3 regions of the Rhodococcus sp. X156 genome follow, and region 1 is predicted to be linked to each of the others. Evidence: predicted binding sites of a transcription regulator. Region 1 holds the regulator's gene; each other region holds the start of a gene.

Evidence for each region. Region 1 encodes LexA, which represses DNA repair genes until DNA is damaged. Its sites were predicted from a motif close to CGAACANNTGTTCG; they were not measured.
Region 2: a site for LexA is predicted at 6,031-6,044, ahead of ELX43_RS07440 (HNH endonuclease signature motif containing protein). Genes of this name have one in related genera too.
Region 3: a site for LexA is predicted at 5,041-5,054, ahead of ELX43_RS03115 (HNH endonuclease signature motif containing protein). Genes of this name have one in related genera too.

The regions. Positions count from the first base shown of each region.
Region 1 covers NZ_CP034766.1:1,078,197-1,088,523, reverse strand. The annotation lists gene ELX43_RS05190 (vitamin B12-dependent ribonucleotide reductase) at 1-1,619, opposite strand, end outside; gene nrdR (transcriptional regulator NrdR) at 1,748-2,218, opposite strand; gene ELX43_RS05180 (LysM peptidoglycan-binding domain-containing protein) at 2,530-3,141, opposite strand; gene lexA (transcriptional repressor LexA) at 3,392-4,135, shown strand; gene hflX (GTPase HflX) at 4,132-5,511, opposite strand; gene dapF (diaminopimelate epimerase) at 5,744-6,586, opposite strand; gene aceB (malate synthase A) at 6,705-8,318, shown strand; gene ELX43_RS05155 (FAD-linked oxidase C-terminal domain-containing protein) at 8,325-9,830, shown strand; gene ELX43_RS05150 (FAD-binding oxidoreductase) at 9,820-10,327, shown strand, end outside.
Region 2 covers NZ_CP034766.1:1,573,158-1,583,484, forward strand. The annotation lists gene ELX43_RS07415 (protein phosphatase) at 1-106, opposite strand, end outside; gene ELX43_RS07420 (dihydrodipicolinate reductase) at 113-1,174, opposite strand; gene ELX43_RS07425 (hypothetical protein) at 1,257-1,772, opposite strand; gene ELX43_RS17980 (putative transporter small subunit) at 1,823-1,954, opposite strand; gene ELX43_RS07430 (sodium:proline symporter) at 1,951-3,525, opposite strand; gene ELX43_RS07435 (phosphotransferase) at 3,979-4,770, shown strand; gene ELX43_RS07440 (HNH endonuclease signature motif containing protein) at 4,767-6,026, opposite strand; gene ELX43_RS07445 (NAD(P)-binding domain-containing protein) at 6,275-7,624, shown strand; gene ELX43_RS07450 (TetR/AcrR family transcriptional regulator) at 7,621-8,289, shown strand; gene ELX43_RS07455 (alpha/beta hydrolase) at 8,286-9,230, shown strand; gene ELX43_RS07460 (DsbA family oxidoreductase) at 9,333-9,992, opposite strand; gene ELX43_RS07465 (LLM class F420-dependent oxidoreductase) at 10,045-10,327, opposite strand, start outside.
Region 3 covers NZ_CP034766.1:649,085-659,411, reverse strand. The annotation lists gene ELX43_RS03140 (NAD-dependent succinate-semialdehyde dehydrogenase) at 1-154, opposite strand, end outside; gene ELX43_RS03135 (DUF732 domain-containing protein) at 271-1,074, shown strand; gene ELX43_RS03130 (acyltransferase) at 1,134-2,216, shown strand; gene ELX43_RS03125 (ESX secretion-associated protein EspG) at 2,207-2,983, opposite strand; gene ELX43_RS17725 (hypothetical protein) at 2,976-4,655, opposite strand; gene ELX43_RS03115 (HNH endonuclease signature motif containing protein) at 5,059-6,303, shown strand; gene ELX43_RS03110 (DUF3558 family protein) at 6,342-6,884, opposite strand; gene ELX43_RS03105 (PE domain-containing protein) at 6,920-7,315, opposite strand; gene ELX43_RS03100 (AMP-binding protein) at 7,395-9,011, opposite strand; gene malQ (4-alpha-glucanotransferase) at 9,193-10,327, shown strand, end outside.

The sequences.
Region 1 (10,327 bases):
CCGATCTTGAGGCCCTCCTGCCACACCGCGGTGGCCGCCTTGTGCACGGCAGCGTCGGTGCGGTGCAGGGTGCGCACCTGGTCGTTGGCCGCGGCGTGCTTGCGCATGACGCGCTGGTGCGCCTCGGCGTTGCGGGCGTAGCCCTCGTACGGGCCGACCACGCCGGCCATTTCGGCGGAGCGCTTGTAGGCGGCACCGGTCATCAGCGAGGTGATGGACGCGGCGAGCGCCCGGCCACCCTCGGAGTCGTAGGCGTGGCCGGTGGCCATGAGCAGCGCGCCCAGGTTGGCGTAGCCGATGCCCAGCTGACGGAACTTGCGGGTGGTGTCCCCGATGGGCTCGGTGGGGAAGTCGGCGAAGCAGATGGAGATGTCCATCGCGGTGATGATGATCTCGACGGCCTTGGCGAAGGTGGCCGCGTCGAAGCCGCCGTCGTCGGTCAGGAACTTCATCAGGTTCAGCGACGCCAGGTTGCAGCTGGAGTTGTCCAGGTGCATGTACTCGCTGCAGGGGTTGGAGGCGCTGATGCGGCCCGACTCGGGGCAGGTGTGCCAGTCGTTGATGGTGTCGTCGTACTGGATGCCCGGGTCGGCGCACTCCCACGCGGCGGTGGCGATGGAGCGGAACAGCGTCTTGGCGTCCACCGTCTCGATGACGTCGCCGGTGTCGCGGGCGCGCAGACCGAACTCGCTGCTGTTCTCCACCGCGCGCATGAACTCGTCGCTGACGCGCACCGAGTTGTTGGCGTTCTGGTACTGCACGCTGGTGATGTCGGCGCCACCGAGGTCCATGTCGTAACCGGCGTCGCGGAGAACGCGGATCTTGTTCTCCTCCTTGGCCTTGGTCTCGACGAACTCCTGGATGTCGGGGTGGTCGACGTCGAGGACGACCATCTTGGCCGCGCGGCGGGTGGCGCCACCGGACTTGATGGTGCCGGCGGAGGCGTCGGCACCACGCATGAAGCTGACCGGGCCGGAGGCGGTGCCGCCGGAGGACAGCAGCTCCTTGGAGGAGCGGATGCGGGAGAGGTTCAGGCCGGCGCCGGAGCCGCCCTTGAAGATCATCCCCTCTTCCTTGTACCAGTTCAGGATCGAGTCCATGGTGTCGTCCACCGCGAGGATGAAGCAGGCGCTGACCTGCTGCGGCGAGGCGGTGCCGACGTTGAACCACACCGGGGAGTTGAAGCTGAAGACCTGGTTGAGCAGCATCCAGGTGAGCTCGTGGGAGAAGATCTCCGCGTCCTCGTCGGAGGCGAAGTAGCCGTGCTCCAGGCCGGCCTTGGTGTAGGTGTCCACCACGCGGTTGAGCAGCTGGCGCAGGCTGCGCTCGCGGGTGTCCGAGCCGGCCGCCCCGCGGAAGTACTTGCTGGTGACGATGTTGACGGCGTTGAGCGACCAGCTCTCGGGGAACTCCACCCCGCGCTGCTCGAAGTTCACCGTGCCGTCGCGCCAGTTGGTCATGACCACGTCGCGCTGGGCCCAGGTGACCTCGTCGTAGGGGTGCACGCCCGCAGTGGTGTAGACCCGCTCCATCCGAACGCCGGCCTTGCGGTTCTGCTTGCCGCCCTTGGCCGAGCGGCTGCTCGAACCGGATGTGTGGGCTCCGACGGTCTCCGTCATGGGATGGGCCTCTCTCTCACTGCTGCTGCTCTGGTCTGGCGTTGCTGAATGGGGTGGGAAACCGGCACGAGTGCCGGTGGGGTGCTGTGGGGTGGCCGCCGGCCGCCTGCGCCGCAGACGGTGCGGGACTACTCGGAGACGCCGTCCGCGTGCGGCGCGTGCTGACGCAGCGCGCGGATCTCCTTCTCGAAGTCGTCGGCGGAGGTGAAGGAGCGGTAGACGGAGGCGAACCGCAGGTAGGCGACCTCGTCGAGCTCACGCAGCGGACCGAGGATGGCCAGGCCGACCTCGTGGCTGGGGATCTCGGCCGATCCCCCGGCCCGCACCTGGTCCTCCACCTGCTGGGCCAGCAGGCTGAGCGCGTCGTCGTTGACGGGTCGGCCCTGGCAGGCGCGACGCACGCCCACCATCACCTTGTCGCGGCTGAAGGGCTCGGTGACGCCGCTGCGCTTGACCACCGACAGCACCGCGTTCTCCACCGTGGTGAAGCGCCGCCCGCACTCCGGGCACGCGCGACGGCGGCGGATGGCCTGGCCGTCCTCGACCTCGCGCGAGTCGACCACGCGAGAGTCGGAGTGACGACAGAACGGACAGTGCACGACATCCCCTTCTCGGACGACAAGCCCCGCTGCCCGCAGGCCGTCGGAGCACGCCAAGCTAGGGCGTGGGTGTGGACGGATCCGTGGACAACCTGTGGATCCCCCTACACAGTGGGACCCCAACCTGTGGACTAACCACATCTATGTAACTACTAGATGTTGTGGTCATGACCGTAATCCCCACTAGGCCCCGATGCAAGCCATCGGCAACGGATTTTGTGTCTCCCCAGCCCGATCGGCGTGTCCGCCTCGCGGAGACGGTGTGCCACCAGCAGTCCGGCGGGGTCGACGGCGCCAGCACGTGTCCAGCGTCATCCGCCGACGGGCACGACCAACGACTGGCCGGGGCGCACGGCGACCGTGTCCAGGGCGTTGAGATCGACGATGCGCTGCACCATGGCCGCCGCGGGCACCCCCGGGGCCGAGCGCACCGCCACCGCGGACAGGCTCTCCCCGGCGCGCACCTGGGTGACGGCCGTCTGCGTGGGCATGGGGGCGTCGCCGCCTCCCCCCAGGGTCACCACGGCGAGCACGCCGAGCGCGAGCGCGCCGGCGAGCACGGCGCCGGTGACCACCAGGCGCAGGCGCACCTGAGCCGGGGACGGCCGAGTGACCCGCGGCGTGCAGGCCGTCCGGCGGAGCGGGGCGGTGCCGTACTCGACCAGGCGCCCAGCCGGGCGGCGGCGGGCGACCTCGCGGGGACGGCGGGTGCGCCGGGGCGCCTCCACGGTGCGCGCCGCCCCAGCGTCCCCGGCCCGCAGGGAGCCCAGCGAGCGCAGCTCACGCTCGAGCTCGAACAGGTCGGCGCGGCGTCGCGGGTCAACCAGCAGGGAGTCAGTGAGACGTGAGCCAGCGAGACGTGGGTGTGCGTTGCGAACGCCCGCGCGGTGCAGGGTGGAGCGGCGATCAGCCAGATCGAGCATGTCAACCTCCCGTGTCGAACAGGCGTTCGATTCGAACGTCTGGTCGATGTCTACCAGGGGCGACCGACAAAATCGAGAGCTGTCGGCGTGTTGATCGAACAGGTGTTTGAATGTCACCTGCTGCAGGACTAAGTTCGAATCACCAGAACACCACCGCACTTTGGCGAAGTTCCGCAGGTGGACGCACACCCGCGCGGCCTCGTCGCAGAGCACCGGACCACTCGCGGTTCCCCACAGGAGGCATCACACGATGAGCAGCCACACTCCCGGCGCCCCGACCACGGCGGGTGCCGCTCCGGGTGCCACCGCCGAGGAGACCGCCGACCTGTCGGCCGCCGCCGCCGGCCTCACGCCGCGCCAGCGCAAGGTGCTCGAGGTGATCCGGGACTCGGTCGAGGTGCGGGGCTACCCGCCCAGCGTCCGCGAGATCGGCGAGGCCGTCGGCCTCACCTCCACCTCATCGGTGTCCCACCAGCTCAAGGCGTTGGAGCGCAAGGGGTTTCTCCGACGCGACCCCAACCGCCCGCGGGCGGTGGACGTGCGGATGCCCGAGGACCTGGCCAACCAGGCGGCTGCGGCCACCACCGGTGAGGGCGGCAGCGTGCTGCAGCAGATGCCCACCCCCACCTTTGTGCCGGTGCTGGGCCGCATCGCCGCCGGTGGCCCCATCCTGGCCGAGCAGGCGGTGGAAGAGGTCTTCCCCCTCCCCCGCGAGCTGGTGGGCGACGGCACCCTGTTCATGCTCCGCGTGGTCGGCGAGTCGATGATCGACGCGGCGATCTGCGACGGCGACTGGGTGGTGGTGCGCCAGCAGAACGTCGCCGAGAACGGTGACGTCGTGGCCGCCATGATCGACGGCGAGGCCACCGTCAAGACGTTCAAGCGCCGAGACGGCGAGGTGTGGCTGATGCCGCACAACGCCGCCTTCGAGCCCATCCCCGGCAACGAGGCCACCGTGCTCGGCAAGGTGGTCTCGGTGATGCGCAAGCTCTAGGCGGGCACCTGCGGGCTGGCGAACTCCACCAGCGCCGCTCCGAGGTCGGCACGCACCCGCGCCCGCAGGTGCGTGCCCTCGGGCTGGTGGGTCTCCTCGAGCACCTCCCCCTCGGAGTGCACCCGCGCGACCAGCTCACCGCGGGTGAAGGGCACGAGCACGTCCACCTCCACCTCCGGGTGCGGCATCAGCTCGACCAGCCGCTGCCGCAGCTCGTCCATGCCCTCCCCGGTGTGGGCGGAGACGAAGACCGCGTCCGGCATCAGGTTGCGCAGCTGCGCCAGCACCACCGGGTCGGCCACGTCCACCTTGTTCACCACGATCAGCTCCGGCGGCAGCCCGGTCTTGCGCTCGTCGGCCACCTCCACCAGCACCTGGCGCACCGCGGCCACCTGCTGGGTGGGCTGCGGGTCCGACCCGTCCACCACGTGCAGCAGCAGGTCGGCGTCGGCGACCTCCTCCAGGGTGGAGCGGAACGCCTCGATCAGCTGGGTGGGCAGGTGCCGCACGAACCCCACCGTGTCGGTGAGCACGTACTCGCGACCGTCGGCCAGCTCGGACCGGCGCGTGGTGGGGTCGAGGGTGGCGAACAGCGCGTTCTGCACCAGCACCCCGGCACCGGTGAGGGCGTTGAGCAGGCTGGACTTGCCGGCGTTGGTGTAGCCGGCGATGGCCACGCTGGGCACCTCGTTGCGGCGGCGGCTGTCGCGCTTGGTGTCGCGCGCCTGCTTCATGCCCTTGATCTCCCGACGCAGCTTGGCCATCCGCTCGCGGATGCGTCGCCGGTCGGTCTCGATCTTGGTCTCACCAGGTCCACGCAGACCCACCCCGCCGGCACTGCCGCCGGCACCGCCGGCCTGCCGGGACATCGACTCACCCCAGCCGCGCAGGCGGGGAAGCATGTACTGCATCTGGGCCAGCGCCACCTGCGCCTTGCCCTCGCGGGACGTGGCGTGCTGGGCGAAGATGTCCAGGATCAGCGCGGTGCGGTCCACCACCTTGACCTTGACCACCTTCTCCAGCGCGTTCAGCTGCGCCGGGGTCAGCTCGCCGTCGCAGATCACGGTGTCCGCGCCGGTGGCCACCACGATGTCGCGCAGCTCGGCAGCCTTGCCGGAGCCGATGTAGGTGGCCGGGTCGGGCTTGTCGCGCCGCTGGACCAGGCCCTCGAGCACCTCCGAGCCGGCGGTCTCGGCCAGCGCGGCCAGCTCGGCCAGGCTCAGCTCGGCGTCCTCGGCGGTGCTGCCCTGCATCCAGACACCGACGAGCACGACGCGCTCCAGGCGGAGCTGGCGGTACTCGACCTCGGTGACGTCGGTGAGCTCGGTGGACAGCCCGGCGACGCGGCGCAACGAGGTGCGCTCCTGCAGCTGCATCTCGCCGACCGAGGGGTCGTGATCGGGGCCCGGGGAGAAGGTGTCTCCGGAGGCGCCGTCCGGGGACTCGGCCTCGCCGAGGGGAACCTCGTCGAAGGGGGCACCGTCCGCGGCAGCGGCGTCGATGGGGGCATCTGTGTCGTGGTCGTCCCACGTGGATGAGTTCGTCATACAACGTCCATGGTCCCACGGAACGCGATGATTGCCCACTGAGATATGCCCAGGGCAGAACCTATGCCGGGGCGGCCCACCAGTGCGGGTCGATGCTGCCGTGCGCCAGCAGCACGGACGGGCCGCGCAGGTGGCTGGTGTGCTCGGAGATGCTCACCCGCACCTGTCCGCCGAGCACGTTCACCGCCACGTCCCCGGTGCTCGCCCCCGCGACCTTGAGGGCGGCGACCGCAGCGGCGACGGTGCCGGTGCCGCAGGAGCGGGTCTCCCCCACCCCGCGCTCGTGCACCCGCATGTGCACCTCGCCCCCGGCCAGCGGGCTGACGAGCTCGATGTTCACCCCGTGCGGGAAGAGCGTGGCGTCGAAGCCGGGCTGGGTGCTCAGGTCGAAGGTGCTGAGGTCGCGGTCGGTGACGCAGGCCAGGTGCGGGTTGCCCAGGTCCACGGCCACGCCGCCGAAGAGCTCCCCGGCCAGGGCGGCGGTGCCGCCGCCGAGCACCCGGGCCGGGCCCATGTCCACGGTCACCTCGCCGAACGCGCCGTCGCCGGCGTGCACCACCACCGGCCGGGCGCCGGCTCGGGTGCCCACCACGAACTCGTCGCGCGGCTCCAGGCCGGTGGCCCGCAGGTAGTGCGCGAACACCCGGACGCCGTTGCCGCACATCTCCGCGATGGAGCCGTCGGCGTTGCGGTAGTCCATGAACCAGTCGTCGGCGCACACCCCCTCGGCGAGGGGTTCCTCCAGCGCGCCGGCGCGCACCACCCGCAGCACGCCGTCGGCGCCCAGGCCGCGGCGCCGGTCGCACAGCGCGGTCACCTGCTTGGCGGTGAGGTCGAGCATCCCGTCCACGTCGGGCAGCACCACGAAGTCGTTCTGGGTGCCGTGCCCCTTGGCGAAGTCCACGGCGCTCATCCTAGGTTCGCGCCCCGGCCATCGCTGCTGTTGCGCAGGTCACAGGCCAGTCCTACCGTCGTGATGCATCAGCGGCTTGATTCCGTCCTGCGGAGTGCGGAGGAACGCCATGGCCACCGCAGCACCCACCGGCATCGAGGTCCGTGGCGAGCGCCAGGAGGGCTTCGACTGCGTGCTCACCGACGAGGCACTGGGCCTGCTGGCCGACCTGCACCGCCGGTTCAACCCCCGACGACGCGAGCTGCTCGAGGCCCGCCAGCGCCGCCAGGCCGACCTGGACGCCGGTGGCACGCTGGACTTCCTGGCCGAGACCGCCGACGTCCGCAGCGACGACAGCTGGTCGGTGGCGCCGCCGGCGCCGGGGCTGGTGGACCGGCGGGCCGAGATCACCGGCCCCACCGACGCCAAGATGACCATCAACGCGCTGAACTCCGGCGCCAAGGTGTGGCTGGCCGACTTCGAGGACGCCAACACGCCGCTGTGGCCGAACATGGTGCAGGGCCAGCTGAACCTGCGGGCGGCGCTGGACCGCACCATCGACTTCACCGCCGAGGGCGGCAAGAGCTACGCGCTGCGCCCGGCGGAGGAGCTGGCCACCATCGTGGTGCGTCCGCGCGGGTGGCACCTGCCGGAGAAGCACGTGCTGGTGGACGGGGAGGAGGTCTCCGGCTCGCTGTTCGACTTCACGCTGTACCTGGTGACCAGTGGCCGCAAGCAGGTCGAGCTGGGCCAGGGCCCCTACTACTACCTGCCCAAGATGGAGAGCCACCTCGAGGCTCGGCTGTGGAACGACGTCTTCCTGCACGCCCAGCAGGCCCTCGGCATCCCGCGCGGCACCATCCGAGCCACCGTGCTCATCGAGACGCTGCCCGCGGCGTTCGAGATGGAGGAGATCCTGCACGAGCTGCGCGAGCACTCCGCCGGCTGCAACGCCGGACGTTGGGACTACCTGTTCAGCACCATCAAGTGCTTCGCCCACCGCGGCGCCGACTTCGTGCTGCCCGACCGCAACTCGGTGACCATGACCGCGCCGTTCATGCGGGCCTACACCGAGCTGCTGGTGCGCACCTGCCACAAGCGCGGCGCGCACGCCATCGGCGGCATGGCCGCGTTCATCCCCTCCCGCCGCGACGAGGAGGTGAACGCCAACGCCACCAGGAAGGTCACCGAGGACAAGACCCGGGAGGCTCGGGCGGGCTTCGACGGCTCCTGGGTGGCACACCCGGACATGGTGGGGCTGTGCACCGAGGTGTTCACCGAGGTCCTCGGCGAGCGGCCCCACCAGCTGGAGAACACGCGGGAGGACGTGCACGTCACCGCCGAGCAGCTGCTGGACGTGCGCTCCACCCCGGGCGAGGCCACCGAGGAGGGGCTGCGCAACGACATCAGCGTGGGCATCCAGTACCTCTCGGCGTGGCTGCGAGGGCAGGGCGCGGTGGGGATCTTCAACCTGATGGAGGACGCCGCCACCGCGGAGATCGCCCGCACCCAGGTGTGGCAGTGGCTGCACAACGACGTGGTGCTCTCCAGCGGCGCCAAGGTGACCACCGAGCTGGTGCAGCAGCTGGTGGACGAGGAGCTGGCCAAGATCGAGCAGGCCGTGGGCGAGGACGCCTACCAGCAGGGCGGCTACGAGCAGGGCCGCGCGCTGTTCACCGAGATGGCGCTGAGCAGCGACCTCTCGGAGTTCCTCACCCTGCCCGCCTACGCCCGGATGCCGTGAGCAGCCATGACCACCGAGGTGGAGCAGGCACCGGTGCCGCCCGAGCACCCACCGGTGGACGTGGACGTGCTGGCGCAGCGCCTGCGCGCGGGGCTGGGCGAGAAGGGCGTGCTCACCGACCCCACCCGGCTGAGCACCTACCAGTGCGACGGGCTGGCGCACTACCGCGTCACCCCCGCGGTGGTGGCGCTGCCGACCGACGCCGCCCAGGTCCAGCACTGCGTGCGGGTGTGCGTGGAGCTGGGCGTGCCGTTCGTGGCCCGGGGCTCGGGCACCGGGCTCTCCGGCGGGGCGCTGCCGCGGGCGGACGGGGTCCTCATCGTCACCTCGCAGATGCGCCGCATCCTGGAGATCGACGTGGACAACGAGCTGGCCGTGGTGGAGCCCGGGGTGATCAACCTCGACGTCAGCCGAGCCACCGGTCCGCTGGGCTGGTACTTCGCCCCTGATCCGTCCAGCCAGCAGGTGTGCTCGGTGGGCGGCAACGTGGCGGAGAACTCCGGCGGGGCGCACTGCCTGAAGTACGGCTTCACCACCAACCACGTGCTCGGGGTGGAGGTGGTCACCCCGGACGGCGAGCTGCTCATGCTGGGCGGGCGCAGCCGCGACTGCCCCGGCTACGACCTGCGCGGGGTGTTCGTCGGCAGCGAGGGCACCCTCGGCATCGCCACCAAGCTGGTGGTGCGGCTGCTGCGGACGCCGGAGACGGTCCGCACCCTGCTGGCGGGATTTCCCTCCACCGACGCCGCCGGGGCCGCGGTGTCGGCGATCATCAGCGCCGGGGTGGTGCCCGCGGCGATCGAGATGATGGACGCCCTCGCCATCGAGGCCGCCGAGGCGGCGGTGCACTGCCGCTACCCCGACGGTGCGGGTGCGGTGCTGGTGGTGGAGCTGGACGGTCCGGCCGCGGAGGTCGAGCACACCTTCGCCGCGGTGCAGCAGCACTGCCAGGACAACGGGTCGTTCGAGATCCGGGTGGCCGCCGACGACGTCGAGCGCGCCCTCATCTGGCGGGGCCGCAAGTCCGCCTTCGCCGCGGTGGGCCGCATCAGCCCCGACTACATCGTGCAGGACGGCGTCATCCCCCGAACCGCGCTGGCGGAGGTGCTCACCGCCATGCGCGAGCTGGCCGAAAGTGCGGGCGTGCGGGTGGCCAACGTCTTCCACGCCGGCGACGGCAACCTGCACCCGCTGGTGCTCTTCGACGCCGCCAAGCCCGGCGAGGCCGAGCGTGCCGAGGAGGTCAGCGGCGGCATCCTGGACCTCTGCCTGCACCACGGCGGGTCGATCACCGGCGAGCACGGAGTGGGCGCCGACAAGGCCAAGCACATGCCCAAGATGTTCACCGCCGCCGACCTGGACACCATGCAGCGGGTGCGGTGCGCCTTCGACCCGCAGGCGCTGAGCAACCCGGGCAAGGTCTTTCCCACCCCCCGGCTGTGCGGGGAGGTGCCCGGGCGCCGCACGCGGGCGCACCCGTTGGTGGAGGCAGGGATCGCCGATGTCTTCTAGCGACGTCTCCAGCGCCGGCCCCTCGGCCGCCACCGACCCCGAGCGGCTGGCCGAGGCACTGGTCGCCGCGGTGGGCGCGGAGCACGTGCGCCCCGGCGGAGCGCTCGGCCACGGGCTGACCGCTCGCCCGGCCGACACCGACGAGGTGGCCGCCGTGCTGCGCGCCGCCGGGCAGGCCCACGCCACCGTGCTGCCGGTGGGTGGGGCCAGCACCGTGGACTGGCTGTCCGGCCCACCGGTGGACGTGCACCTGGAGCTGGGTCGGATGGACGCCGTGCTCGAGCACGCCGCGGGCGACCTGGTGGTGCACGTGCAGGCCGGCGCGCGGCTGACCGACCTGCAGGCCGCCCTGGCCCCGCACGGACAGCGGCTGGCGGTGAGCTCACCGCTGCCCACCAGCACCATCGGCGGGCTGGTGGCCGCCGACCTCTCCGGCCCGGAGCGCTACCAGCACGGCACCGTCCGCGACCTGATGCTGGGCACCACCACCGTGGCCG
Region 2 (10,327 bases), 490 kb from region 1:
CGGGCACCGGGCCGGGAGGCGGCGGCCGGCGCAGCGCGCGCCCCCGCACCAGCCGTCCCGAGGGCAGCTCCAGCACGCCCGGCTGTCCGGGCGGCCACGGGCTCACGGCGACCTAGGCGCCCAGCAGGTCCGGGTGCGCCCGGCCGGCCACCATGGGCAGCTCCACCGAGGTGACCACCCCGGGGTCGGCCGCGCACACGTAGGGCACGGCGTTGACGCAGTGCGCCGCCGTGGCGACGATGCCGGGGTTGCTGGCCAGCCCCGCCTCCACGCTCTCCGGCTGCCAGCCGCGGATGGTGACGAAGGTGTCGGGGTTGCCGCGCACCTCGATCTCGAAGCGCTCACCCTCCTCGCCGAGCGTCCAGGCCGGCTCCAGGTGCTCCTCGCCCATCAACCAGCTCACACCGATCTGCACCACCAGCCGGTCGCCGACGAAGGCCTCCCAGAAGAACTTCTGCGCAGCGACCTGGCCGGGCTCGATCACCCCGATGGGGGAGTCGATGGGGGCGGTGGCCACCGCCAGCTCGTGGCGCGGACGGATGTCCACGTCACCGCCGATACCGAGGGTGTCGACCACCATGCGCACCGACTGGGTGAACCCGCGGCTGAGCAGGTCCAGCATCGGTCCGGTGCGCGCCTGCTCCGGGGTGGAGCCGAAGAACATGATCGAGCGGACCACGTCCGGTGCGCCGTAGGTGCGGATGTCGGAGAACTCCTCCGCACGCACGAAGGTCACCGCCGAGGACATCGACGACAGCAGCAGCGGGAACACCTCGGTGACGCCACCGGGGTCGATCCCGGTGCCGTGCAGGCTCACCCCACCGTCGAGACAGGCCTGCTCGACCTTGGTCGTCTCCTTGTCGGTGGGGTAGTACCAGCCCACCGGGGTGATCACGTTCTTGCCCGAGCGCAGCAGCGCCGCCACCTCCCGCGAGCTGGGGACCAGGGGCGCGTAGACCACTGCGTCGGCCTCCAGCGCCAGGATCTCCTCGACGCTGCTGGTGGCCCGGACGCCGAGCGGGTCGAGGCCGGCGAGCTCGCCGGCGTCACAGCCGTGCTTGTCCGCCGAGTGCACCCAGCAGCCGACCAGCTCGAGCTCGGGATGGGCCACGATGGCCCCGATCGCGGCTCGTCCCACAGAACCGGTGGCCCACTGCACTACCCGCAACACCATGACCGGCTCCTTGCCTGTTGGTTAGGGCCACGGTATTGCGGGGAGCGGCAGTGTCAATGGGATCAGCGTCAATGGCCTCGGCTCAGACGGTGACCGCCGGCTGTGGGACGCCGGTGCCCGCGGGGATCGTGGTGACGTCGCCGTGGCGCTTCGCGCGGTGCGCCACCCAGCGGTCGGCCGCCAGGTTGAGCAGCACACCGACCACACCCCAGACCACGATCACCAGCAGGTTGCCGCCGACAACGTGCCCGTCGAAGTAGACCGACAAGCCACCACCGGAGGCAGGCACACCACCCAGCATGACTGGGACGATCGCGGCGAGTCCGAACGTGCGGGTGAAGGCCCCGGTGACCAGCGCCATGGCGAAGATGGTCAGCGAGCCGACACCGGTCAGCTCCCAGGCGTGGCCGTTGACCGCGCCGATGAGGACGTCGAACAGGAACCACAGCCACAGGGCCATGCCCACCGACCAGCCGGCGAGCAGCGGCAGGCGCTGGCGCGGCCGCGTGAGCTCCGGTGCTCCGCCGCGGAACACCGCCATGATCAGGAAGCCCGCCATGATCCAGGCCATGCTGACGTACATGCTGTTGCTGCCCATGCCGTCGTCCGACCGAGAGCCCGGAGCAGGACTGACGCTCCCGGTGGGGGTCAGATCATGTCGCGACCCTCGCGCCGTGCCTCCAGGTAGTCCCGGAGGAACGCCCTGCTGATCACGAACAGCACGCCGGCAACCAGGACCGGCCAGACCAGCATGTAGAGGGTGAGCGCAACGGTGCTCATGCGCGGGTTCCTTCCGTCGTGGGTGCCGTGGTGGAGGGGCCGGCGCGGGAGGGGTCGGCGCGGGAAGGATCGAAGTCCCCGGTGCCCTCGGCGATCAGGGCAAAGTCGAAGCGGGTGCGCTGGCGCACCGACATGCCGAAGCAGACCAGCGTGCTGACGGCGTACGCGGCCAGCGAGGCGCTGAGCGTGGCGTAGTCGTGCAAGAAGCCGAGCACGAACGGGGCGGAGACCAGCGCCGACAGCACGGCCACCACCTGTGCGACGCGCAGGCCGAAGAACCCGAAGGCCATCAGGCCGAGAACCACACCGATCCCCACCACGGAGAGGACGTCGGTGAGCAGCCCCACCGCACCGTTCACGGGTACCCAGCTGAATCGGATGGGCAGGAAGACGGCAAGTGCGGCGAGCACCGAGGTGGTGAAGGCCCGGTTGGTCACCTTGTCCCAGTAGAAGCTGGCGATCACCGGGAAGACCAGCGCCCCCCAGAGCGCGCCCACGAAGACCAGCAGGTCCAGGATGCTCAGCTGGAGGCTCGCCAGCGCGACCGCGACCGCGGTGGCCACCACCATCGTGGTGCGGCCGACCAGCACCATGGTCCGGGGGTTCGCGCCCTTCTTGCCGGCGAGGTTCTGGCCGTAGACGTCAGCCATCGCGATGGAGGCGAGCGCGGCGAGGTCGGAGTCCGCTGTGGACGACAGCGCTCCGATGATCATCACGAAGAACACCGCCAGCAGCACGGCCGGCAGGTAGCTCATGGCCATCTGCGGGATCACGTTGTTCACGTCGCCGTCCATCGGCTCGATCCCGAGGTACAGCGCCAGGACCCCGAGCATGCCGACGCCGATCACGGTGGCGCCGTAGCCGATGGTCGCCGTGATGAAGGTCGGCTTGATGAGGTTCTCGCGCACCGCGAACAAGCGCTGCGCGATGGTCTGGTTGCCGATGGCGTAGGCCAGCACCGCGGCGATGTAGGGGGCGCCCTGGTTGAGGAACGCGTCGCTGGAGAAGAAGCTGCCCTGCTGCGCGGTGAGGTTGCCTGCGCCGCTCTCGAACGCGGCGGGGAAACCTGCGGCGAAGAAGATGAACGGCACGATCACCACCACGGCGCCGAGCATGGCGACCACCTGGATGAAGTCGGTCAGCACCGAGGCCCGAAAGCCCGACCACAGCGTGTAGAGCAGGACCCCGCCGGCGACGATGAACACACCCTGGATGAAGTTGAACGGCGACAGCATGGAGATGAGGACTCCGCCGGCCAGAAAGTTCGACATCAGGCTGATCACGCTGCCGACCACGTTGGACCCGGCCAGCATCAGCTGGCTGGAGCGACCGTGACGCACGCGCATCACCTCGGCCAAGGTGTGGGCCTTGGGCGCCACCGCGCGGATGCGGCGTCCGAAGGGGTAGATGAACAGGATCATCAGCGCACCCCACAGCCCGTAGTGAATGGGACCGGAGATGCCGTAGGTGTAGCCGGAGGTGGCCGAGGCGTACAGCGACGACGCCCAGATCCACGTGGCGGTCATGCTCGCGGCCGAGATGCCGAACCCAAGCTTGTTCCCGGCGGTCATGTACCCGTCGGCGTTCTCCTCGCGCTTTCCGATGCGCAGCGAGACCCAGAAGGTGCCACCGTAGAAGAACACCAGGAGGCCGACGATCGCCACCACGCTGAGCTGCGTGAAACCTGAATCAGGCACACGCCACCTCCTTCATCAACTTCGAGCTCGGACCCGTTCCCTCCGGTGTGGTCACAGAGTCGGGTCGCGGCAGGTGTCGGTGGGCTGCGAGGCCGTCCACGGTGTGATTCTTCGCAGACGTGGCAAACCCACCCTTGTCGGACAGTGCGGACGTTATCAACGCCAGCTTTGTCGCGAGGTACCGGCACCAAGCCATAGCACCCTGGAACGAATACCCGAAATGGCCCGCTGACCGGCTGACATGGCGTCGCGGTCAACCGCTGGACAGCCCGGTGCGGCCGTGCCACGGTGGTCTCTCGGACCGTGCGGGAAAGGGGTCGGTCTCGAGTGTCGACGCCACTGGACCGAGCGAGCGAGGCGCTGCGGCGGCACGGCCTCGGTCGGTGGGCTCCGCCGGCGCCCTGGGGCAACGGTCTGGACCACGTGGTGTTTCGGGCCGGCGACCTGGCCGTGCGCGTGGGCCGAGACGTCGACGTCACCCACGAGAGCGAGCTGCTCGCCGTCCTCGCGGCGGCCGACCTGGGGGTGGCGGTGCCCTGCCCCGTGCTGGTGGAGGCCGAGCTTGCGGTGCTGGCCTACCCGCTGCTGCCGGGAGCCCCGCTGCTGGGGCAGCCGCCGCCGCAGGGGAGTGCGACGACCCTCGCGCGGGCGCTGCGGAGGCTGCACCGGGTGAACGCGGCGACGGTGGCGGGTCTCGTCCCCCGGGAGATCGATCCGGGGGTGGAGTGGCTGGCCGACCTGCACGGTCCGGTCGAGCACCTCGACCTCCTCCACGCCACCGTGCCTGATCCACCGGAGCACCCCGTGCTGTGCCACAACGACCTGGGAGCTGAGCACCTGCTGGCCGACGGCGGCGAGCTCACCGGCATCCTCGACTGGTCCGACGCGGCGATCACCGACCCGGCCATCGACCTGTCCCGGCTGCTCCGCGACTTCGGGCCGCGCTTCCTGGACGAGGTGCTGGACGGCTACGGCGACCTGGGCGGCGACGCGATGCCGCGGATCTACTTCTACGCCCGCTGCGCCGCGCTGGAGGATCTCGCCCACGCGCGGGCCACCGGTCGCGCGGAGTACGCGGTGGCGGCGCGGCCCAGCCTCACCTGGCTGTTTCCCGGCTAGGCCGCCCCCCTGTAATCACCCGGTGGGTGAGCAGGCTGTGGTCTTCGCTGGTGCGACGGTCGTGGGGTGCCGCCGGGGTCGATCCAGGCCGGTGGAGTGAACCAGGGTTGGCGGTCCTTGCCGATGGCTACGGACCAGCCTTGGTGGTGCACGACCCGGTGATGGTGCCCGCAGAGGAGAACCAGGTTGCTTAGTGCGGTGTCGCCGTTGTCCGCCCAGTGGATGATGTGGTGGGCGTGGCACCAGCCTGGTGGTCGGCCGCAGCCGGGGAAGGCGCAGCCGCGGTCGCGGGCGATCAACGCGCGTCGCAGGCTGCCGGAGACGGTGTAGGTGGTGCGGCCGACGTCGAGTGGGACGCCGTGCTCGTCCAGGGTCATGGGGGTGATCTCGGCGTCGCAGGCCAATCGGCGGGCGGCGGCGATGGACAGGGGTCCGAGGAAGGTGAGCTCTGCGGCCGGGCCATGGCCGGCGGCGAGGGCGTCGGCGCGGACATGCAGGGTGAGGTGCGGGCGGGCGTAGCCCTCCCCGGGCACGCAGGCGTGATCGGCCGCGCGCCCCAACAGATCGACGAGCGCATCTCCGAGGCGTCGGGCGGGTGAGCGGGGGTCCTTCTCTCCGTTTTCTTCCGATCGTGGCTTGGCCAGGGGAGAGAGGACGGAGCGGGCGAGCTCGGCGGCTTCGGTGTCCAGCCAGCCGGTCACCTTGTGCAGCCCGTCGCCGCAGTCACTGATGCGCAGGTCCCGGCGTGCGACGGCTTGTTCCTCGGTGAGCTCAGCATCGTCGGGGCAGATGCGGGCGAGCAGCTCGCGACCGCGGCGGCCCAATGCCTGGGGGTCCTCCAGGCGGGCGGCGTCCAGCAGGTAGGTGCGGCAGGCGTCGACACCGTCACCGGGTAGGTCGTCGGGCAGCTGCTGCAGCACCCGCACGATCACCTCCGCGTGGTCCACCGTGATGGCGCCGGAGTCCAGCGCAGCGGCCACATCGGGCAGCCGATCCAGGGCCAGGCCCAACCGCACCATTCGCGATGCCGCACCCGGGGACACGCGGCTCACGTCGGTCAGCCACCGCGCGGTGTTCGCGGCGCCCAGCTCGATTGCTGCTCCCCGCCGATCGATCTCGGTGATGGTTCGTAGCTGCAGGCCCTGAATGGCAGAGGTGGCGGTGCCGAGGTCGCGAGCGAACGTCACCAGCTCGTCCGACCCCAGGCGCCACAGCTCCACCCCAGTGGGGTCTGCGAGGGCACCGGCCATGTCCATGAGTCGAACACTAGTTCGAACCACCGACAGTTATCGGGCCAGTGACCGGACGCTGACCAGTGCGGGTGTGATGCCCTGCCCGAGCACCCCGGGCGCCGCGCAGCGCCTCCGGCCGCCCTGACGTCTGTAAGCAATAGTTGACGCACGTCACAATTCGACCTAGGTTCTGCTGTGACCAGCCTCACTCCGGCTGCTGCGCACCATCTTTCCCGCCCAGGGCCGGCTGCGGCTCACCTCCAGGAGGACACGTGTCCCGTCCCACCACCGCCGTCATCGGCGCCGGCATCAGCGGTCTCACCGCGGGCAAGATGCTCGGCGACTACGGCGTGCCGTACACCTGCTTCGAGATGTCCGACCGCATCGGCGGCAACTGGGCGTTCGGCAACCCCAACGGGGTCAGCAGCGCCTACCGGTCGCTGCACATCGACACCTCCAAGCACCAGCTGTCCTTCCGGGACTTCCCGATGCCGATGACCTACCCGGACTTCCCGCACCACACCCAGGTCAAGGCCTACCTGGAGGACTACGCCACGGCGTTCGACCTCAAGCAGCACATCGAGTTCGACAACGGGGTGGAGCACGCCGAGCGGCTCGCCGGTGGGGGCTGGGAGCTCACCACCGGGCGCGGCGAGACTCGACGATTCGACTTCCTCGTGGTCGGCAACGGCCACCACTGGGACCCGCGCACCCCCAGCTTCCCCGGCACGTTCTCCGGGGTGGAGATGCACTCCCACCACTACATCGACCCGCGCAGCCCGCTGGACCTCACCGGCAAGCGGATCCTGGTGGTGGGGCTGGGTAACAGCGCCGCCGACATCACCGTCGAGCTGTCCTCGCGCACCCTGCAGAACGACGTCACCCTCTCCACCCGCTCCGGCGCCTGGATCGTGCCCAAGTACCTGGCGGGCAAGCCGGCCGACAAGTACTTCAAGACCTCGCCCACCATCCCGGCGCGCTGGCAGCGCAAGCTCACCCAGCTCACCGCGCCGCTGATCGCCGGCAACCCCGAGGACTACGGCCTGCCCAAGCCCAACCACAAGTTCATGGAGGCCCACCCCACCCAGTCGGTGGAGCTGCCGCTGCGGCTGGGCTCCGGCGACGTGGTGGCCAAGCCCAACGTCACCCTGCTGGACGGGGAGACGGTGCACTTCGAGGACGGCACCAGCAGCGACTTCGACGTCATCGTCTACGCCACCGGCTACAACATCACCTTCCCGTTCTTCGACGAGAGCTTCCTCAGCGCGCCGGACAACCACGTGCCGCTGTACAAGCGGATGTTCAAGCCGGGCATCGACGACCTCGCCTTCGTCGGGTTCGCCCAGTCCACGCCCACCCTGTTCCCGTTCGTGGAGTGCCAGGCCCGCCTCGTCGCGGCCTACGCGGCCGGGCGCTACCGGCTGCCGTCGGTGGCCGAGATGGAGCAGGTGATCGTGGCGGAGGAGCAGAAGTACACCGGACACATGGTGGCCTCGGCGAGGCACACCCAGCAGGTGGACTTCTTCCTCTACGAGCACGACATGCGCACCAAGGAGCTGCCCGCCGGGCTGCAGCGCGCCACCGCTGAGGGCGCGCCCCTGCTCGCCGGCCGGACCACGTGAGCGCACGGTCGCTGACCGACCGCCGCGCTGGTGCCGCCGGCGACCTCCGCAGGACCGCGTTGCTGCGAGCCCTGGACGAGCAGCTGCGGCAGACCGACGGGGACCTGGACGCGGTCAACGTCGGCGACCTCACCAAGCAGGCCGGGGTGACGCGGCCGGCGTTCTACTTCTACTTCGAGAGCAAGGCGGCTGCCGTTGCCGCCGCGGCCGACGAGATGTACGGCGAGGTCTCCACCGCGACGTCGGTGCTGCTCGGTGAGGGCGACCCGGCCACCCGGATCACCCGGACGCTCGCGTCGCTGGTGCGCGCCGGGCGCGACCACCGCCACCTCTACCGGGCCATGCTGCAGGCCCGCAACACCTCGGCCGAGGTCCGTGCTCTCTGGGAGGCCGACCGCCGTCAGTTCGTCGCCCCGATCGCGGCGATGATCACTGACGAGCGGGCCGCGGGCCGCGCCGCCGCGGGCGCACCCGCGGACGCCCTGGCCACCATGCTCCTCGACCTCAACGAACGACTGCTGGAGCGGCTCACCTTCGTCACCGACGCCGACCCCACCGCGCTGACCGACGCCGTGGCCGCCATCTGGCTGGCCACCATCTACGGACGCACCGACCTGCTGCACCCGAGCACCCACCTGACCACACAGCAAGGGACACCGGAATGACCACGCACGAGCTCCCCACCCGCCAGGAAGCCGGCTACCAGCAGGTCTCCTTCTCCTCGGCCGGCACCACCTGCGACGCCTGGCACTTCACCGCCGGCTCCGACGCGTTGACCACCGCGGCGGGACGGCCAGTGGTGGTGATGGCGCACGGGCTGGGTGGCACCAAGGACTCTGGGCTGCAGCCCTTCGCCGAGGCGCTGGCCGCCGCGGGGCTGGACGTGTTCGCCTTCGACTACCGCGGCTTCGGCACCAGCGGCGGCAGCCCCCGCCAGCGAGTGTCACCCACCGGCCAGCTGGCCGACTACCGCGCCGCCATGCGGGCCGCCGCGGCGCTGGACGGGGTGGACGCGCACCGGCTGGTGCTGTGGGGGGTGTCGCTGTCGGGCGGGCACGTGCTGGCCGCCGGCGCCGATCGCGACGACGTGGCCGCCGTCATCTCGCTGACCCCGCTGGTGGACGGCACGTCCGCGGGACGGCACGCCATGGCCCACCACAAGCCCACTGAGCTGCTGCGCTCCGGCGCGGCCGCGGTGCGCAGCCGGGTGTCCGGCCTGGTCGGCAGGGCGCCGGTGATGATGCCGGTGGTGGGCCGGCCGGGGGAGATGGCCGCGCTGTCGCTGGACGGCTGCTACGAGGACTACCTCTCCCTCGCCGGCCCGTCGTGGCGCAACGAGATCGACGCCGCGGTGGGCGTGGAGCTGGGCAGCTACAAGCCGGGCAAGCAGGCTGACCGGCTGCGCTGCCCGCTGCTGGTGCAGATCGGCGACTTCGACCGCAGCGCCCCGCCGCAGGCCGCCGCCACCGCTGCCTTCGCGGGCCGGGCCGAGGTGCGCCACTACCCGTGCGACCACTTCGACGTGTGGCCCGGCAAGGAGTGGTTCGACACCACCGTGGCCCACCAGGTGGCGTTCCTGACCCGCCACCTGGCCCCCGCCGACTAGCTCAGCGGGCCTGGGTCTCGGCCGGCTCCGGCTGCTCGGGCAGCGCGCACACGCCGTCCACGCACACCGCGCCGGCGTCACCGACCATCTCGAACGGCGCGGTCACGCCGGCACCTCGGCGGCGGCCTGGGTGAGGGCCTGCTCGAACAGCTCGGCCGGCTGGGCGCCGGAGACGCCGTAGCGGCCGTCGATGACGAAGAACGGCACGCCGCTGATGCCGTAGGCGCGGGCCTGGTCGATGTCGGCCTGCACCGCGTCGCGGTAGGTGCCCTCGGCCAGGTCGGCACGCACCTGCGCGGCGTCCAGGCCCACCTCCGCGGCCAGCTCGGCGAGGTCGTCGTCGTGGCCGACGTGGCGGCCCTCGGTGAAGTAGGCGTGCAGCAGCCGCTCCTTGAGCTGCACCTGCAGCCCGTGGGCCTTGGCCACGTGCAGCACCTCGTGCGCCTTGAGGGTCTTGGTGTGCCGGACGGCCGCGTAGTCGAAGGTGATGCCCTCGGCGGCGCCGGTGGCGGTCATCTGCTCCAGCAGCTGGCGGACCTGCTCGACGGGCATGCCCTTGTGCTGGGCGAGGAAGTCGACCTCGCTGCCCTCGTAGTCCACCGGGGTGTCTGGGGCGAGCTCGAAGGAGTGGTACTCCACCTCCACCTCGCCGCCACCGGCCTGCTGGTAGCGGCGCACCCCCTCCTCGAAGCGGTGCTTGCCGACGTAGCACCAGGGGCAGGCGATGTCGGACCAGATGTCTACCTTCAGCGGGCTGCTCATGCCCGGGGCAACACCACGGGCAGACGCCGGTATTCCGGCGGCGGTGCGGTGCTCAGCCGGGGAGGCCGGCGAGCTCGGCGAAGGCCGCGAGCTGCTCCAGGTAGTGCTCCAGCGACTCGTGGCGCAGCGTCAGGTTCACCAGCGTGCCGCCCGCCTTCTCCGCCGTCTCCAGCATCTCGCCGACCGAGTCGGGCGCGCCGATGGCGTCGATGCGCCCACCGGGGGTGAAGACCACGTCGAACCCGGCCGGCGGGTCCACCTCGTCGAGCATCTGGCGCATCAGCTCCGGGGAGGGGCCGCGGAACGCCTGCGGCGCGGGCGACCACCCGTCAGCC
Region 3 (10,327 bases), 430 kb from region 1:
TCGCGTCGGCAACCTCGGTCAGCGTCTCCCCGGTGGAGGGGTCGTCCACCGCGAAGGTGGCGCCGCCCTGCGCGTCCACCTGCGCACCGCCGATCCACAGCTTGGTGGGCAGCGAGTCGATGAGCTGCTGTTCGCGCTGACTGAGACCGGACACGGGGGCTCCTTGCGTCGCTGAGGTGTGCTCGTTCCTGCCTATCACGGACGGGGGTAGGGCCGCCGCGCGGCGGATGGCATCCTCATGACTCTCGGTAGGCAGCGAAGGGACCACACATGGGCAAGCTCGGAATGGCGTTGGCACGCACGATGGTTGTGCCTGCGGCGTTGCTGCTGGCCGCCTGCGGTGACGGCTCCGCCGCCCCCGACGCGCAGTCCAGCACCGCCCTGCCCAGCACCACCACGGCCGAGCCCACCACCACCACCACCCTCGCCGCGCCCACCAGCACCGCAGCCCCCACCACCACGGCCTCGCGCACGCAGCCACCCGTGGCCACCCCGTCGCCGACGGCCGCCCGCCCCACCACGCCGCCGCTGGTCGCCCCCACCGCCACTACCCCGGTGGCCGTCAAGGACCAGGCCTGCCCGCCGGTGCAGGGCCTGCAGGTGCTCACCCGCTCGGGCAACGGCACCAGCGCCGTCGGCTGCGCGGACGCCGCCGGGGTGCTCGACGCCTACACCGCCCAGGGTGGCGGCACCCGCACCGTGCAGGGCTGGCAGTGCGCCTCGGCCGCTGCCGGCGTGGCCGTGACCCGCTGCACCAAGGGCGAGCTGGTGCTGGCCACCTACGACACCGCGGCCGCCAGCGCCGCCAGCGCCACGGTGAACCAGGCGTTCCTGTCCCAGCTGGCCGACTTCACCGTCCCGCTGGCCGTGGGCATCGGTGGCGGGGTGGCCGAGCAGGTGACGCAGGCGCTGGGTCACCAGGTGTGCGGCCAGCTCTCCGCCGGCACCGACTACGAGACCATCGCCAACGGCATCTCCGGCTCCTTCGACTACAACGCCGACGACGCGCGCACGGTGATCACCGCCTCAGTGCTGGCGATCTGCCCGCAGCACAAGAACCTCGTGGGGGGCTGACCGCTCCGCGCTGCGGTGACCGGGCCGACGTCGGGTACCGGGCGGTAACCTGACTTGCCGTGATCGACTCGAGCGGCAGTGCGGCGGACACCCGCCACGCCCTCGACCGCGCACGCAAGGATCTCGCCATCCAGTCGCTGCGCGGGCTCGCGGTGGTCCTCATGGTCTCCGGGCACATCGTCGGCGGCCACGCCGAGCAGGGCATGCAGGTGGACGCCGGCTCGCTGTGGCACTACTTCACCGTGGGCCTGGAAGACATCCGAATGCCGCTGTTCACCCTCCTCTCCGGCCTGGTCTACGCGCTGCGCCCGGTGCACACGGTGCAGGACTACCGGCGGATGGTGCGCGGCAAGAGCCGGCGGCTGCTGCTGCCCCTGCTGAGCGTGGGGACGGTGCTGTTCGCGCTGCTGTTCCTGGTGCCCTGGACCAACTGGACACCGGCGCTGGACGACTACTGGCGGGTGTTCGCCTACGGCTTCAAGCACCTGTGGTTCCTGCAGGCGATCTTCCTGGTGTTCCTGGTGGTGGCGGTGCTGGACCTGTTCGGGCTGCTCGCCTCGGTGCGGCGCTGGCAGCTGGCCACGCTCGCGGCCATGGTGACGTTCGTGGTGGTCAACCTGCCGCCCGAGGCGGACGTGTTCAGCATCAACGGTGCGCTGCGGCTGCTGCCGTTCTTCCTGCTCGGCTACGGGATGCAGCGCCATGGCCGCCTGGACGCGCGCGGCTGGGACGCAGCGGTGGTGAGCGCGATGTTCGTGGCCGCCTACGGCGCCAAGTGGCTGCTGCTGGAGGACGTCTGGTCGCCGTCGGAGCTCACCCGCCGGACGCTGAGCGTCATCGTCGGCGCCCTGGGGGTGGTGCTGGTGTACTCCGCGCGCCAGTACCTCAGCTCCCGGCTGCTGGCCTGGATCGGCGGGTTCTCCTTCGCGGTGTACCTGCTGCACGTGTTCGGGCTGTCGGTGTCGGACACGGTGCTCTACCTCGCCGGGGTGGACAACCACGTGGTGGTGTTCGGGCTGGGGCTGCTGGTGGGCGTGGGTGGCCCGATCCTGTTCCAGCGCGTGCTGGAACGGCGGTGGGCGTGGCTGCTGCTGGTGCTGCTGGGCGAGCGGCCCCGGGCGCCGAAGCCCGTTCAGCGGTAGCTGAGCACCGCCGCGCACCGGGTGAGCTGGGACTGCAGCGCGGCGGTGAGGGTGACCGCGTCGGCCGGGCGCACGGTGGCCGGGGCGGTGTGGTCGGCCAGGTAGCGGCCGTCGTCCTCGCGGTCGAACCAGCGCAGCGTGTTGCGGGTGTGCTCGTGCCCGTCGCCGGCCAGTGCGGTGACGCTGAGCTGGCCGGCGCTGGTGAACGGCCCCGCCACCAGCTCGCGGAAGCGCCGGTCCTCACGCTGCTCGGCGCTGCGCACGGCGGTTTCTGCGCCGTGCGGCCCGGTCGCCGTGGTGGCCGGGCGCTCCCGCCCCGGGGGTGCCGGCGGCAGTGCCCCGACCACCGACTCCGCCAGCGCCGCGTTGGGCACGGTGCGCAGCAGCACGTCGCCGCCGACGTCGTCCTGCGGCCCGGGCAGCTGCACCGCCAGCACCCCGGCACGGCCGGCGTGCGCGGCGCGGATGCGCACCAGGTCGCTGGGGCCGTCGGTGCGGGTGCCGTGGAAGCCGAAGGCGGTGCACCACAGCCGGGCCGCGGCCAGGATGCGCAGCGCCGCCTCGAGGTCGGCGTCCACGCGGCCGTCGCGGATCAGGCCGCCGTGCTGCAGGCGGGCGGTGGCGTGCCGCATCGCCAGGTCGCGCTCGTTGAGGGTGGGCGTGGTGTCGCGGACCTGCAGCGGGAACGGGAAGCGGGCCACCCCGGTGACGGGCCACAGCGTCAGCAGCTCGTGCGGGGTGAGCCGCCAGCTGGTGGGGCTACTCACCGATGACGGGTGGAGCGACAGGCGGCAGGTAGCCGACGATCTCCGAGCCATGGTCCTCGGTGATCAGGTACGACGGGGTGTTGTGCTCGAGGTCGTCCCCTCCGCCCTGGCCGCGTCCGGCACCCATGGCGCCCATCCCGCCCATGCCCATGCCCCGGCCGGCCGCACCGCCCCCGCTGCCCGCGCCACCTCGAGCGGCCATCGCCTCGGTGGCGCCGTTGGCCCCGATCCCGCTGGCGCCGCCGCGACCCATCGCGCTGCCTGCACCGGAGCCCGAGCCGCCTCCGGGCCCGATGCCGCTACCGCTGCCACCGCCGCCCAGCTTGCCGGCGCCGAATCCCCCGGCCCCCTTGGCTCCGACGCCGCTCGTGCCAACGCCGCTACCGCCGATGCCGCTGGCGCCGCCGAGCTTGCCCATGCCGGCGCCCCCGCCCCCGCCGGCCTTGCCTGCTCCGACGCCAGAGTGGCCGCCAGCACGGCCTGCTCCGCCGGGGCCGGCGAATGCACCGGGGACTCCTACACCTGTCCCTGTCGCTGTACCGCCCACGCCGCTGGAACCGATGCCGCCGGTGCGGGTGCGTTCACTGGAGTCACCCGTGCCGAAGCCACCGGCACCAGCCCCGCCCACGCCTTGGCTGGAGCCGGGCAGCTCTGCACCCGCGCTCGCGGCACTCACGTTGGGGTTGCTGCCCGGGCCGAAGCTGCCGCCGCCTGCACCCTGACCCGCGCCCTGCCCCTGGCTCTGGCCGGCCCACTCGGTCGAGTAGCCGCCGTTGCCTCCGGTGCTGACCAGACCTGCTTGACCGACACCCGCACCACCGCCGTACCCGGCTGAGCCCGGGCCTGCGGCACCGGAAGCAGCCGACCCCGCCGAGCCTGCGGTGCCCGGCGCGGCGCCCGCGCCAAGCCCACCCGTCCCCGGAATGGCCGAGAGCGCAGAGCCGCCGCCGCCGGGGGATCCGGTCGCGTCGGGTCCGGTGGGAGACGTGGGCGGGGGCAGCACGGGCACGCCTGCGTCGGACTGCTGGTAGACAGGCAAATACCGGCTGTTCATCACCTGCACCGCTTGCTGCCGCGCGTCCTCCTGCTCCTTCATCTGCTGGGCGAGGTCGGCGACGGCCGCCATCGGGTTCACGCTCGCCGCTGCCACCGTGCGCTGCTCGTCGTAGGCCACCGGAGGGGGCATGGCCGCCTGGGTCTCCGAGGCGGCCACGGCAGCCTCGTGGATCTTGGTGCTGGTCAGCATCATCGCTGCGCCGAGCTGCCCGCCCCGGGAGGTGTAGGCGCTGGAGGCCACCGTGGCCTGGTCGGCGCCGGGTCCGGACCACGAGCCGTTGATCGCAGAGCTGATCGACTGTCCCAGCGTCTCCATGTCCGCACTGACCGCCTTGCCCATGTCGCCCCAGGCGTTGGCCGTGGAGTGCATGGTGCCCGGTTGCAGCTGCGCGGCCGCGGTGGCCATGTCCGGGTGCGACCACGAGTCGAAGTTGTCCGGGTTGGTGATCGCCAGCGGGTCGAACTCGTCGCCGACCTTGTGCGCCAGCGCATCCTGCTGGTCCTGGATCACCCCGTGCTGGGTGGCGTAGAAGCCGTACTCGTCGCCCAGGCCGGCGGCCTGCGTGAGCACCTGGACGAGCCCGAGCGGGGAGAGGCCGCCTGGTACTGGGGTCACGGGCGTCAGCGAGATACCCGGCAGCGGAATCTCGCCGGACCCTCCTGCCCCGGATGAAGCGGGCAGCCCTGGCACGGGCGGTGTGGTCATTGAATCCCCCCAGATTCTTGCGGTGCTACGTGTTCTCGAGCAGTAGCGCTACCACCGTCCGGTCGACTGCTGTACACGCCGGACCTCCTGATAGTCGCCTGCCGTAGGACGCGCCGACGTCGCCCACGGTTCCGACGACTGTGGGTACGAAGCGCTCTCAGCGGGTGCAACCCTAGTTCGATGAGATCCGCCGCCGGCTGGCTTTGGCAAAGCCTGTGGACAGCCTGACCAGCAGGTACGGGTTTGTGCACAGATTTGCGCGAGGTCACCTGACTTCTCAAAACTGTCGGCGGTTCGAACTAGTGTTCGATACATGGAGATCGCCGTCGCACTCGCCGAGCCCGCTGGGGTCGAGCTGTGGCGGCTGGGCACGGACGAGCTCCGCGCATTCGCCCGCGAGCTAGGAACCACGGTCTCTGCCATTCAGGGCCTGCAGCTACGAACCATCACCGAGATCGATCGGCGGGGAGCAGCAATCGAGCTGGGCGCCGCGAACACCGCGCGGTGGCTGACCGACGTGAGCCACGTGTCCCCGGGTGCGGCATCGAGAATGGTGCAGTTGGGCCTGGCCCTGGATCGGCTGCCCGATGTGGCCGCTGCGCTGGACTCCGGCGCCCTGCTGAGCGAGCACGCCGAGGTGATCGTCCGGGTGCTGCAGCAGCTGCCCGACGACCTACCCGATGACGGTGTCGATGCCTGCCGCACCTACCTATTGGAAGCGGCGTTGGCCGAGGACCCGCAGGCCCTGAATCGCCGCGGTCGCGAGCTGCTCGCCCGCATCTCCCCCGACGATGCTGAGCTCACCGAGGAACACGCCGTCGCACGACGGGAGCTGCGGATCAGTGACTGCGGCGACGGGCTGCACAAGGTGACCGGCTGGCTGGACACCGAAGCCGCCGAGCTCGCCCACTCCGTGCTCTCACCGCTAGCCAAGCCGCGCCCCGCCGACGACGGCGAGCGCGACACCCGGTCACCGGCCAAACGCCTCGGGGACGCCTTCGTCGACCTGCTCGGCCGGGCCGCGGACCACGCCTGCGTGCCCGGGGAGGGCTACGCCCGCCCGCACCTCACCCTGCACGTGCGCGCCGACGCCCTCGCCGCCGGCCATGGCCCGGCCGCAGAGCTCACCTTCCTCGGCCCCTTGTCCATCGCCGCCGCCCGACGGTTGGCCTGTGACGCCGAGATCACCCCCATGACCCTGGACGAGAACGGCGTACCGCTCGACGTCGGACGCACCACCTACGTCGTGTCCGGTGGCCTGCGCAGGGCCCTCATCGCCCGGGACCGCGGCTGCGCCTTCCCCGGCTGCGGCCGACCACCAGGCTGGTGCCACGCCCACCACATCGTGCACTGGGCGGACAACGGCGACACCGCACTAAGCAACCTTGTCCTGCTGTGCGGGCACCACCACCGCGTTGTCCACCACCACGGCTGGGCCGTCACCATCGGTGACGACCGCCAACCCTGGTTCACCCCACCGGCCTGGATCGACCCCGACGGCACGCCGCGGCCCGCACACCAACGACGACATCAGCCTCAACTACTGAGCCTGGAATAGCAGCCCTGCTTCTGCCGGACGCTCGCCGCCGCAGGCCATCACCGTGGCGCAAGGAGTATCGGTGCCGCCCTTTCCATGAGGCGTGTCGCCAGCGTGCACGAATCCACGCCGACGGCTGCCTCGTGCTCAAACTTGATACCCGCAAGCACCATCAATCCCTTGCGGCCCTCGAGGTCAGACAGCAGGAAACACGCTCCTGGATCGTTAGGAACTTGAAAGGCAATCGAGGGTAACCCGAACACAACTGGATGGCCGACGATGTTGAGGTCCGTCCTGCTGTCGTACATGGCGACCGTTGCGGTAGTCGTTAGCACGTCCACGATGATGTGCTCGCCGGACCAGCGACATCCGAACTGCTTGACCTGCCCTTCGAGGTCCGCAGGCTTCTTCGTTGCGGGATCCAGCCCCATTGCTGCGATGTCTCCAGATGACAGATCTTCGCAGGTCTTGATTTCGGCCGCCCGTGGCTGCTTGGCAGTGGATGCCTCCAACGGAGCGTCTGAGACTTGGCTTTCGTTCTGAGAAGCCACTGTCGACGTGTTTGAGCCGCAAGCAGTTACTGCTAGGGCAATCCCGCACACGCCCAAGCTCAGAGCGGCCTTGCCCCTTGCGCTCGTCACTCGGCGCCGAACGTGGTTGTGTTCGCGGACTCAGTTGCGACATACGCACGGCCAGCTGCCCGGTACGCGTCGCGCATATCAGCAAGCACGTCCAGATGAGCTTTGAGCACCGATACTGCCTCAGCACCTTTGGCACTGAACTTTGCAGCCAATGCGACCCCCGCATTCGGGGTGCCAAAGCCCTCCACGGCTGTAAGCCGGCGAGCGCGGGCTAAGTGCCCCTCAATCTTCGCGATCGCGTCCTCACACGCCTTCGCACACCGCTCCGCCGCCTCCGGCTCAAAGCGCAGCTCACCCCGCCCCGCCGACGCCTTCAGCGCCGTCCACTCCGTCTTGCTCCGCTCCACTGCGGCACTCGACTCCGCCAGCGCGCGATCATCCTCAGGCAACATCGGACACACCCCTCCCCCGTCAGGTCACACCGTCCGACGCACCGACACCCCCCACGGTTCCTGGCGCCACACGACTAGCTCAGGGCTGCATCTCGTTGGCCAGGTCACGCAGCTTGTTCTTGGCCACCTTGTCCAGCGTCGCTCGGGGCAGCTCATCCAGGAAGTAGACCTCCCGCGGACGCTTGAAGTCCGCCAAGCCTTCCTCGCACCCCTGCAGCACCGTCGTGCGGATCTCCTCCTCGGTGAGCGTGGTGTGCCCGCTGCGCACCGCGAACAGCACCGGCACCTCGCCGAGCATCTCGTGCTTCTGCGCCACCACGGCCTGCGCCTCCAGCACCCCACGGGCGAACAGCCCCAGCACGAAGCCCTCCACCTGGCTGGCCGAGACATTCTCCCCACCGACCTTGAGGATGTCCTTGTCCCGGTCGCCGAAGTAGAAGTAGCCGTCGTCGCCGATCCGGGCCACGTCGCCGCTGCGGAACCAGCCGTCGTCGGCGAAGGAGGAGGCCATCGCCTCCGGGTTCTTGAAGTACTCCAGGAAGATCTGCACCCCGCGCGTCCCCCGCACCCACAGGTCACCGTTCACCCCGGGCGGGCACAGCTCACCGGTCTCCGGGTCCACGATGGCGAACTCGTAGCCCGGCGAGGGGATCCCGATGTTCATCTCCGGGGAGTCCTGGATGACGTCGCCGCGGGTGGCGTGCGTGACCGTCTCGGTCATCCCCCACGTGGCGAACGTCGTGACCTTCCAGTGGTTCTCGATGTCGTGCAGCTTCACCCCGGTGGCCCACGTCTTGTAGGAGTGCTCGGGCACCGCCTGCGACGAGATGGCCTTGATGCAGAACGGGATCATCGACGCCCGCGTCACCTGGTGCTTGAGCGAGAGGTCCCAGAACGTGCTGGAGGAGAACTTCGGCTGCAGCACCACCGTGCCGCCCACCCACATCATCGACCAGAACGACCAGCTCTGGGCGTTGACGTGGAAGCACGGCAGGAACACCAGGTAGGTGTCGTCGCTGGTCATCAGCACGTTCTGCGATCCGCTGCGTCCACCCCACAGCGCGTTGGCGTGGGTGTGCACCACGGCCTTGGGCCGTGACGTGGTCCCGGACGTGTACTGGATCCCCACCGGCAGCATCGGCTCCGCGGGCCGCGCCGGCGGCTCGTCGCCCTCGGTGTAGAGGCTGTCCCAGGTGGGCTGGCCGTGGCCGAGCTGCTCCTCGGTGGCGGCCTCGCCGGAGTTGTCCTCGGCGACCACGAACCACCCGAGGTTGGTGGCGTTCTTGGCCAGCTGCTCCACGAACTTGGGCTGAGTGATGCACCCCACCGCCTCGGAGTGCTCGGCGAAGTACGTCAGCTCCTCGCCGATGCAGCGGGTGTTGGTGGTGACCGCCACCGACCCCACGATGGCCGAGGCGTACCAGGCGATCATCATCTCCGGGCAGTTGTCGGAGTGGATGAGGACCTTGTCGCCCTTGGTCACCCCACGGGCGATCAGCCCGCACGCCACCTGGTTGATCTCCTGCCAAAACTGCTGGTAGGTCCACGTGCGAGTGCGGCCGTCGCGGGGCTCCCACACCAGGAACACCTTGTCCGGCGTCTGCTCCGCCCACAGCTTGGCCAGCCACGGCACGTCCTTGCCGGCGAAGTCGTAGTACTGCGCGGAACGGTGCACGTCGAGCTGCGGCTTGGTCATGGCTGCCAATCTGGTGAGTGGGGCACGTCTCATCGAGGCCAAGGCGGAGTGTAACCAGTGTCACTTTTCTTCCGCACCGCACTGAGCAGGCTGAACACAGACAGAGAACAATCAGCCCCATGAGCGCACCCTGGCTGAACCCCGGTCTCGTTGTCCGCCGCCAGGTTCGGGCGGTGACGGCATGAGCTCCCCCGAGGTGAGCACCGACGAGTGGGGCATCTCCCTGACCTGGCTGGACGACTTCGACCAGGAACAGCACCCCAGCGAGCAGACCCTGCAGGCGCTGCGCACGGTGATCGGCACGCCCCCAGCCGACCTGGACCAGCGCGCCCCCCTGGTGCTGGCCACCGGCGACGCCGTGACCCTGCCCAGCGGCCAGCTGGTGTGCGAGGACGGCACCACCCTGGACGTGGGCGGCCCCGCGGGTGAGCTCCCGCTGGGTTACCACCGGCTGGTCCCGGCCGAGGGACCCGAGCGCCGGCTGATCGTCTCCCCCGGCCGCTGCTTCCGCCCGGAGCCGCTGCGCGAGTGGGGCATGGCCGTGCAGGTCTACGCCGCCCGCGCGCGCGGCAGCTGGGGCACCGGTGACCTGGCCAGCCTGCGCACGGTGCGCGAGTGGGCCCAGCAGCGCGGCGCCGGCTTCCTGCTGGTGAACCCGCTGCACGGCGTGGCCCCCACGCTGCCCCAGGAGGACAGCCCCTACCTGCCGGCCACCCGCCGCTTCCGCAACCCGCTGTACCTGCGCATCCCCGAGGTGCCCGGCGCCGACGACGTGCTCACTCCCGCCGACCACGCCGCGGCCGCCGAGCTGGCCGCGCTGGACACCCTGGACCGCGACGCGGCGTGGACGCTGCAGCGGGCGGTGCTGCGGCGCATCTTCGACGCCGCCCAGCCCCAGGAGTTCGCCCAGTGGCGGGCCGAGCAGGGCGCCCCCCTGCAGGAGTGGGCCACCTGGTGCCTGCTGGCCCAGCAGCACGGCGACGACTTCCACGACTGGCCCGAGGAGCTGCACGACCCGGCCGGGCCCGCGGTGGCCGCCGCCGTCGCCGCCCAGCCCGACGAGGTGGCCTTCCACGCGTGGCTGCAGTGGAACCTGCAGCTGCAGCTGGAACGCGCCTGCGACGGGATGACCGTGCTGCAGGACCTGCCCGTCGGGGTCTCCGGCGGCGGCGCCGACGCCTGGGCCTGGCAGGGCGTGATGGCCGACGGCGTGACCGTGGGTGCTCCCCCGGACGAGTTCAACGGCCTCGGCCAGGACTGGGGCTCACCGCCGTTCGTGCCGTGGCGACTGCGGCTGGCCGACTACGAGCCGTTCA